2 regions of the Edwardsiella piscicida genome follow, and region 2 is predicted to be linked to the other one. Evidence: predicted binding sites of a transcription regulator. Region 2 holds the regulator's gene; the other holds the start of a gene.

Region 1 (4,900 bases), 1.8 Mb from region 2:
GTCGCCCTGGCTGAAATCGGCGATAAAACTCAGCTTTTGACGCTGCTGCTGGTAGCGCGCTTTGGTAAGCCTTTCCTGATCCTGTTGGCAATTATTCTGGCAACGCTGGTTAACCACTACTTTGCTGCCCTGATAGGGGAGCTGGTCACGCAGTTTCTCAGTCCGCAGATTATGCGCTGGATGGTGGCGGCGGGCTTCTTGGCCATGGCCGTGTGGGTACTGTTTCCCGATAAAGATGACGGTGAGATCCGCGGGGGGCATCCCTTCTGGACGTCGCTGGTGGTGTTCTTTCTGGCTGAGATTGGCGATAAGACCCAGATTGCGACCGTCCTGCTGGGCGCGCACTATCAGCATATTACCTGGGTCGTCCTGGGGTCGACGCTGGGGATGGTGCTGGCCAATGCGCCGATGCTGTGGTTCGGTGCTCGGCTGCAGCCCTACCTGAAGAGCGGTTGGGGAAGGCGACTTTCTTCTCTGCTGTTTGCGATTTTAGGAGTTGTTACCCTTATCCTGTGACGTGATTTTTGCTCCACTCATACTGAACCAATGCCCACCGAGCCGGTCAGACGGGGGCAGCGCGACCGCGGCAGGTGCCGCGCATCGCGCATCACGCTATCTTGACGTCCCCGGGAGCGGGGACATTTATCGACATTGAGGTTTATTCATGAAAAAAAGCCGTTTTTGCATCGCAGGCCTGATCAGTGCGGCGCTGATCCTTTCCGGATGTACCACCAATCCCTATACCGGTGAGTCTCAGGCTGGGAAGTCCGGCGTCGGCGCCGGCTTGGGTGCCCTGCTGGGCGCCGGCGTGGGCGCACTCTCCTCTTCTAAGAGCGATCGTGGTAAGGGGGCGCTGATCGGCGCGGCGGCGGGTGCGGCGCTGGGCGGCGGCATCGGTTATTACATGGATGTGCAAGAGGCGAAGCTGCGCGACAAGATGCGCGGTACCGGGGTGAGCGTCACCCGTCAGGGCGATAACATTGTCCTGAATATGCCGAATAACGTGACCTTTGATTCGAATAGCAGCAATCTGAAGCCGGCCGGTGCCAATACACTGACCGGGGTGGCGATGGTGCTGAAGGAGTACCAGAAAACGGCGGTTAACGTCGTGGGCTATACCGATAGCACCGGTAGCCGCGATCTGAACATGCGCCTGTCACAGCAGCGCGCCGACAGCGTTGCCAGCGCGCTGATCGTTCAGGGCGTGTCCGCGGGACGCATTCGCACCATCGGCATGGGGCCGGCGAACCCGATTGCAACGAACAGCACTGCCGCGGGGAAAGCACAAAACCGCCGCGTGGAAATCACTCTTAGCCCGCTGTAAGGGGCTAAGCCATGGGGTGCCCGGCCTGGTCGGGCAGCTCAGGCGCCGCCTTTGCGCAGCAGATAGCGGTAGGGCGTCTGCTCGATCTCCTGCGCCAGCAGGGCGTGATCCATAAAACGGCAGAAGCCGGGAATATCGCGGGTGGTGGCCGGATCGTCGGCGATGATCAGCAGGGTTTCACCCGCCGCCATATGGCGTACGGCCTTGCGTACCATCATTACCGGCTCCGGGCAGCGCAGGCCCAGAGCGTCTAGGGTTTTGTCCGGATTGGCGAACAGATCGGTCATGGCAGGTCTCTGAATAGCGCCGTTCAGGGCGGTCGCACGAATAAATAATCTCACGTCGCTAGGGCGTATCCCGTCATTGGCCGTGCGCGTCGCTGACGTGCGCCGTTACGGGACGCGCCCTAGTGTACCCGGCGCAGCGCAGGCTGCAAAGGGCGTTAACGATTGCGTGAAAAATAACCGTTGCATCGTGGCGAGAGCCGGGTATGATCGCCGCCGCATCCGTTAAGGATGATCGTTTTCTTGGGTTCCCTCACCCCAATAACCAAAAAGGTGACATCGATGTTTAGTTTTACACCGCAGCAGCGGTTTACGGCCCTTTGTTGGCTGTCTCTCTTTCACGTCTTGATTATCACATCAAGCAACTATCTGGTGCAGCTGCCGATCACCGTGTTCGGTTTCCATACCACCTGGGGCGCCTTTACCTTCCCGTTTATCTTTTTGGCGACGGATCTGACCGTGCGTATCTTTGGCGCACCGCTGGCTCGGCGTATTATTTTGGCGGTGATGGTGCCAGCGCTGCTGATCTCCTACTGTGTCTCCGCCCTATTTTTTCAGGGGCAGTGGCAGGGCTTTGCCGCGCTGGGCAGCGTTAACCTGATGGTCGCGCGCATTGCCTGCGCCAGCTTTATGGCCTATGTGCTGGGTCAAATACTGGATGTGCATGTGTTTAATCGCCTGCGGCAGACGCGAGCCTGGTGGGTTGCACCGACCGCCTCGACGCTGTTTGGCAACATCAGCGATACGCTGTCGTTTTTCTTTATTGCCTTTTACCGCAGCAGCGACGCGTTTATGGCAACCCACTGGGTAGAGATTGCGCTGGTGGATTATGCATTCAAGCTATTGATTAGCATGGTTTTCTTTTTGCCGATGTACGGCGTTATGCTGAATATGCTGCTGAAGCGGATAGCGTTTCGCCAGCAGCAGGCCTCGCTGGCGTAGTTCACGTGGGATGAGGGAGACGAAACGGGGTGCGCGCAGGCGCGCCCCGTTGTCGTTTAGGGGGACCGCCGCCGTGAACTGATAAATTAAAACTATAAAAATCAAATATATATCATTGTTATATATAATTTTATTTCGTTTTTTTCTGCGCTATGTTCCTCCACAGGAGAGATTTTTCTGAGGAGAATATTATGTATAGATCAGTACGGATGTATAAATACCCGATATTGATATGCGCCCTGCTGTCACCGCTGACTGCGACGACGTATGCCGCCGACGCTGAGCAGCCGCCGGTGGTATCCCGCGTGCATCCGCTGCTGCATGTTCAGGGATACACCTTTCGCGATGCTAACGGCAATGGTCGCCTGGATCCCTATGAGGATTGGCGGCTTTCTGCGGAGCAGCGCAGCGCCGATCTGGTCGCGCGTATGACGCTGCGGGAAAAGGCCGGCATGATGATGATCGATACGTTCCGGGTGGCACCGCAGGGCGCGATCCGCCAGGAGGATGCTGCGTTAATCCGTGAGCAGCATATGACGCGCTTTATTTTCCGTAATCCGGTGGTGTCGCAGCCGCAGTCCGGTACCAATCAGCTGACGCCGCGCGAGGTGGCAGAGGCGCTAAATCAGGCACAGGAGATGGCGGAGCGAACCCCCCACGGCATTCCGGCGCTGTTTAAGTCTAACGCCCGCAATCACCTCGATCCCCAGGCGCGGGAGGGGATCAACGTGATTAGCGGCGCATTCTCCTCCTGGCCGAAAGAGGCGGGGCTGGCGGCCACCCGAGACATGTCCCTTATCCGTGAGTTTGCCGGGATTATGGCCCAGGAGTGGCGTGCCGTCGGTATCCGCGGCATGTATGGTTACATGATGGATCTGGCGACGGAGCCCCGCTGGTATCGCGTTCATGAAACCTTTACCGAGGACGCCGATCTGATGTCGGATATTGCCCGCCAATTGATCCTGGGGTTACAGGGAGAGCGGCTGGGCCGCGACAGTATCGCGCTGACCATAAAGCATTTTCCCGGCGGGGGCCCGCAGGAGAACGGCGGCGATCCCCACTATGCCTACGGGAAAAATCAGAACTATGCCGGGCAGAACTTTCGCTATCACCTGAAACCCTTTATTACCGCCATTGAGCTCGGCGTGTCGGCGATCATGCCCTATTACGGTATTCCCGTCGGCCAGGCGCTGACGCCAAACGACGTCGGCATGGCGTTCTCGGCCGGCGTTATCACCGGGCTGCTGCGTGAACAGCTGGGATTCAAGGGGTATGTCAATAGCGATACCGGGATTATCGGCGATCGCGCATGGGGCATTGAACACCTGCCGGAGCAGGAGCAGATTGCCATCGCGGTCAATGCGGGGACGGATGTCCTTTCGGGCTATCACAGCAATGCCATCGTATATGACACGATCCGCGCGGGAAAAATTAGCCAAGAGCGGGTCGATCTGGCGGTCAGTCGGCTGTTGAAAGAGCAATTTACGCTGGGGCTGTTTGAAAACGCCTATGTTGACCCCGAACGGGCCACGCAAACGTTGGGCAATAAGGCGTTTCAGGCGCTGGCCTCGCTGGCGCAGCGTAAGTCCATCGTCCTGTTGAAAAATGGCGACGATAGGGCGCCGCTATTACCACTGGCGCCCGCGCAGACGCTGTATGTGGTGGGGATGGATAAGGCGATTGTTGAGGCGTACGGGTTTCGGGTGATCAGCGGCGATCGGCGCGGCGGCGCGCTGCCCGCGATACCGCCCCAGACGGCGCGGGCGATCGTTCGCGTGGTGGTCAGCAATCCCTATGTCGAGGCGCGCCGCTTTGGCGGTGCCGCCGAGGATGAGCTGAATGATCTGGCCTTTAGCGCGATGGCCCGGGCTAAAACGTGGCAAATAACGCCGTCGCTGGCCGATATCCAGACGATTATGGCGCGGGTTGGGGCGGCCAATACGATTTTATCCATAAACTATCGCCAGCCGTTTGTGCTAGACCGCGCCAGTGGAATGGATCGCGCCGGAGCCATCCTGGCGACGTTTGGGGTTTCCGACCATGCGTTGATGGATGTGCTCAGCGGGCGTTTTAATCCGCAGGGTCGCCTTCCCTTTGCGCTGCCTAATCAGGCGCAGGCGGTCGTGAACCAACTCTCCGATATGCCGGGTTACCGTGCTCTGGATACCTGGCGTCCCTACGGCTTTGGTCTGCGCTATCAGTAAGGCCGCCGCCTACCCTGTGCCCGTCGCACAGGGTATTTTTTCCCTGACTCCGCCTTTTCGACGTTTTACGCTATGCTCTCCTTTTATCTTCCGACAGGAGGCGCACGATGACACCGATCACACTGCACTCGGCCACCCCGGCCGCG
Region 2 (4,900 bases):
ACTGCAGCGGCCTGATCTATTACGCCTATCAGGATCTGCTGAACATTAAAATGCCGCGCACCGCTAACGAAATGTACCACCTGCGCGACGCCGCGCCGGTCAAGCGCGCCGAGCTGCAGCGCGGCGATCTGGTGTTCTTTCAGATCCACGGACGCGGCGCCGCCGATCACGTCGGCGTCTATCTGGGCAACGGCAAATTTATCCAGTCTCCGCGCACCGGCGAGGAGATCCGCGTCAGCTATCTGGGCGATGACTACTGGCAGGATCACTACCTGGGCGCCCGCCGCGTCATGACCCCGAAAACCATCCGCTAACGCCCCGTACGCCCCCGTTCCGGCGGCGGTTCCCCCATGACCGCCCCCTGCCGCACGCCGCTTTCACTGCTTGTCTGCTGCACATTTCGCCACTCAGTCAGCTAAAATACACCTGCCCCCTGTCTTTCACGGCAAAACTTGCTAGAATCACAAACCATAACAAGCGGACAACAAGATTTTTTCATTTTTGTCTAACCGCCGGCGACGTCTCATCTGCGTTGCTTACGGGTTAACCGTCTTGCCACAGAAGCATTAAGGAGAGAGCTATGTCATTTGAATTACCTGCATTACCGTACGCCATGAATGCGCTGGAACCGCATATCTCCGCCGAAACGCTGGAATACCACTACGGTAAGCACCACAACGCCTATGTAGTCAACCTGAACAACCTGATCAAAGGCACTGAGTTCGAAGGAAAATCGCTGGAAGAGATCGTGAAGAGCGCCTCCGGCGGTATCTTTAACAACGCCGCTCAGGTGTGGAACCACACCTTCTACTGGCACTGCCTCTCCCCGAACGGCGGCGGTGAACCGCGCGGCGCCCTGGCGGACGCCATCAACGCCGCCTTCGGCTCATTTGCCGCGTTCAAAGACGCGCTGACCAAGTCTGCCGTAGGCAACTTCGGCTCCGGCTGGACCTGGCTGGTGAAAAAGGCGGACGGCACCCTGGCCATCGTCAACACCTCTAACGCCGCGACCCCGCTGACCGGCGACGACAAGCCGCTGCTGACCGTGGACGTATGGGAACACGCCTACTACATCGACTACCGTAACGCTCGCCCGGTGTACCTGGAAAACTTCTGGGCGCTGGTGAACTGGGAGTTCGTCGCCCAGAATCTGGCGTAACCGACCAGAGAGACAAAAAAGGCGCTCACCGAGCGCCTTTTTTATTACGCCGCCCGCTAACTTAGTGCAGTGCGGCGATCAGGCTGGCCACGACGATCAGCGCCAGCGCCACCACCGTTGTTACCAGAGAATACTTCAGATCGTTTTCCATCCTGACACCTCATGTTTTACGTTCTGTATCAATTTTTACTGACTTAAGAATTCGCACAAAACCCGTGTTAAATCATTTTTACATAAATCACATCTTAAAACACGCAGAAAATCTTATGATTACATCCTGCGCAAATCGCCAATTAGTGCTTCCCCTTTTGCCTGAGATCAGACAGAATTTGCGGTTTACTGCCGCGTGCCGACGCTATAATTCTAAACAAGAAATGGCAAACGTCACCCTATTGCGCAAACGCGCCGGCGCCGAGCCGCGCTGTCAGGCGTATTTTCCGATGCACGCAGGCAAACGATTAACAAAACGGCGACGCAGCGCGTACGCCTAGGAGTCATTTGTTTCATGGCAACGATTAAAGATGTGGCAAAGCGCGCAGGCGTATCGACCACCACGGTGTCTCACGTCATCAATAAAACCCGCTTTGTCGCCGACGAGACCAAAGCCGCCGTCTGGGAGGCCATTAAAGAACTACACTACTCCCCCAGCGCCGTTGCCCGCAGCCTGAAGGTCAACCACACCAAATCCATCGGCCTGCTGGCGACCTCTAGCGAGGCGCCGTACTTTGCCGAGGTCATCGAGTCGGTAGAGAATAGCTGCTACAGCCAAGGCTATACCCTGATCCTGTGTAACTCCCACAATAATCTGGAGAAGCAGAAAGCCTACCTGGCTATGCTGGCGCAAAAGCGCGTCGACGGCCTGCTGGTGATGTGCTCCGAATATCCGGAGAACCTGCTGGAGATCCTTGAGGACTACCGTCATATCCCGATGGTGGTCATGGACTGGGGCACCCGCCGCAGCGACTTTACCGATGCTATCCAGGACAACGCCTTCGAGGGCGGCTATCTGGCCGGCCGCTACCTGATCGAGCGCGGCCACCGCGACATTGGCGCCATCACCGGCCCGGTATCGCGCAACACCGGCGGCGGTCGCCTGCGCGGTTTCCTCAAGGCGCTGCAGGAGGCCAACATCACGCCGCAGGAGAGCTGGCTGGTCGAAGGCGACTTCGAGCCGGAGTCTGGCTATGCGGCGATGCAAAACATTCTGTCGCAGAAGCAGCGCCCGACGGCGGTGTTTGTCGGCGGCGATATCATGGCGATGGGCGCCATTTGCGCCGCGGACGAGATGGGGCTGCGCGTACCGCAGGATATTTCCGTCATCGGCTACGACAACGTGCGCAACGCCCGCTACTTTACCCCGGCGCTGACCACCATTCATCAGCCCAAGGAGCGCCTTGGCGCCATGGCATTCGACATGCTGCTCGATCGCATCACCAGCAAGCGCGAAGACGCCCAAACCATCGAAGTGCATCCTAAGCTGGTTGAGCGTCGCTCCGTGGCCGACGGGCCGTTCATCGACTACCGCCGCTAAGCGCGTGTCCCGGCTGGTCCTGTTTCCCGCGCTGGTGCTGCTGTCCGGCGCACTACCGCTGGCGGCGATGGTTCCGGCGACCCTACTGCCGCTGACCGAGCAAAATGCGGGACAGGCGCTGCTGCAGCTGCTGCAGTGGCCCGCGCTGGGCCGCAGCCTGGCTCTGTCGCTGTGGATAGCGCTAGGCTCCTCCGGCGGCGCCCTGCTGCTGGCGCTGGCGCTGGCCGGGCTCACCCTACGGCGTCAGCGTCAGCACACGCTGGCGCCGGCGCTGCTGCTGGCAGCCCCCCACATCGCCCTGGCCACCGGCCTGCTGATGCTGCTGGCGCCAACCGGCCTGCTGTGGCGCCTGATGGCGCCGCTGTTTGACTGGCAGCAGCCGCCCGATCTGCCGCTTCCCAACGATCCCTACGGCCTGAGCCTCTCGCTGCTCCTGCTGTTAAAAGAGACCCCCTTTTTCTATCTGCTTACCCTGAATCTGGCCGCCCGCTGCGCCGCGCAGCGGCAGCTGCGCATCAGCGCCGCGCTGGGCTATCCCCCGGCGCAGGGCTGGTGGCGCATCGTGGTGCCGCAGCTGCTGCCGGGGCTACGCCTGCCCATGTTCTGCGTCCTGGCCTTTGCCCTGTCGGCGCTGGATCTGGCGCAGCTGCTCGGTCCGCAGCGGCCGCTGCTGTTTGCGCAGCTGCTGTGGCAGTGGATTGCCGACGGTGGACAGACGGCGCTGGCGGCCCTCGGGGCGCTGCTGCTGATGCTCTTAAACGCGCTGGCGCTGCTGCTCTGGTATGGCATTGAACACCTGTGGGTCGCCGTGGGTCGCCGTCCCCCGCGACGGCGCGTCGCCCGCGGTGGGCCTGCGCCCTACGCCGCCTTTTGGCCTTTGGCGCTGGCGCTGGCCGCCGCGGCCTACCTGATGCTGGTGCTGATTTCCCTGGCTCAGCGCTGGCCCTTTGCGCAACGCTGGCCGCGGCAGTGGCGCTATGACAGTTGGCTGTACAGCGTCAGTGACTGGAGCGCCCCGCTGTGGCATACCCTGTGCATCGCGCTGGCGGTCAACCTGCTGGCGCTGATCCTGGCGCTCGGCACGCTGGAGTGGTATACCCTGAGGCGACGGGCCCCCGGCGCCCGGCTGCTGCTGCCGCTGCTGCTGCCGCAGATGGGGCTGATCTTCGGTCTACAGTATTTCGCCGCCCGCAGCCAACTGCTGGGCAGCTACCCGCTGGTTATCTATGGCCAGCTGCTGTTCGTCACCCCCTACTACCTGCTGACGCTGTCCGGTGCCTGGCTGCGTTTCGATACGCGTCAGACCCAGGTGGCGCTGGCGTTGGGTAAGACGCCCTGGCAGGCCTTTTACCGGATTAAGCTGCCGCAGATGCTGCCGGCGCTGCTGCTGGCGATGGCCTTTGGCCTCGCGGTCAGCGTCGGCATGTATCTGCCGACGCTGGGGCTGGGCGCCGGGCGGCTGCCGACGCTGGCCACGGAAACCGTCGCCTATGCCAGCGGCATCGATCGGCGCCTGGCCGCCATCGGCGCCCTATGGCAAACCCTGCTACCGCTGCCGGCATTTTTGCTGGCGCTATGGCTACCGCTGCGCGGTATACGAGGAGCAACGTCGCATGGCCACCCTTAATCTCAACCAGCTGCGCGTCGAACTGGCGGGGCGCCCCCTACTGGCGCCGCTGACCTTGACGGTGTCGCCGGGGGAGATCGTCACGCTGATGGGCCCCAGCGGCTGCGGCAAATCCACCCTGCTGGCCGGGATCGGCGGCCATCTACAGCCGCCGCTGCTCGTCCGCGGCGAGGTCTGGCTGGATCGGCGCAGCCTGAGTCGCCTGCCGCCCTGGCAGCGCGGGATCGGGCTGCTGTTTCAGGATGATGTTCTGTTCCCCCACCTGACGGTGGCGCAAAATCTGCATTTTGCCCTACCGCCGGGGGCGTCGAAGGCGGCGGTGACGCAAGCGCTGCAGCAGGCGGAGCTGACCGAGCGGGGCGACTGCTATCCCGCCGCCCTCTCCGGGGGACAGCGGGCGCGCATCAGCGTGCTGCGTACCCTGTTGGCCGCGCCCTCGGTCCTGCTGCTCGATGAGCCCTTCTCCCGTCTGGACGCCCCGCTGCGCCGCCGCTTTCGCCGCTGGGTCTATCAGCAGATCGCCGAACGCGCCGTTCCCGCGATCCTGGTCACCCACGATCGCGCCGACGTTCCGCCCGGCGGA

Evidence for each region. The regulator PurR, encoded in region 2, represses purine synthesis genes. The targets are predictions, from matches to a motif close to CANGCAAACGTTTGCNTG.
Region 1: the regulator PurR is predicted to act here: its motif matches at 1,763-1,780, upstream of L1P05_RS00095 (7-cyano-7-deazaguanine/7-aminomethyl-7-deazaguanine transporter).

What each region holds. Positions count from the first base shown of each region.
Region 1 is NZ_CP090968.1:16,905-21,804, forward strand. It holds gene L1P05_RS00080 (TMEM165/GDT1 family protein) at 1-516, shown strand, start outside; gene L1P05_RS00085 (OmpA family lipoprotein) at 665-1,324, shown strand; gene tusA (sulfurtransferase TusA) at 1,363-1,611, opposite strand; gene L1P05_RS00095 (7-cyano-7-deazaguanine/7-aminomethyl-7-deazaguanine transporter) at 1,891-2,550, shown strand; gene L1P05_RS00100 (glycoside hydrolase family 3 protein) at 2,742-4,754, shown strand; gene L1P05_RS17525 (hypothetical protein) at 4,862-4,900, shown strand, end outside.
Region 2 is NZ_CP090968.1:1,782,806-1,787,705, reverse strand. It holds gene L1P05_RS08190 (C40 family peptidase) at 1-314, shown strand, start outside; gene sodB (superoxide dismutase [Fe]) at 581-1,159, shown strand; gene cydH (cytochrome bd-I oxidase subunit CydH) at 1,221-1,310, opposite strand; gene purR (HTH-type transcriptional repressor PurR) at 1,665-2,690, shown strand; gene L1P05_RS08170 (ABC transporter permease family protein) at 2,695-4,317, shown strand; gene L1P05_RS08165 (ATP-binding cassette domain-containing protein) at 4,304-4,900, shown strand, end outside.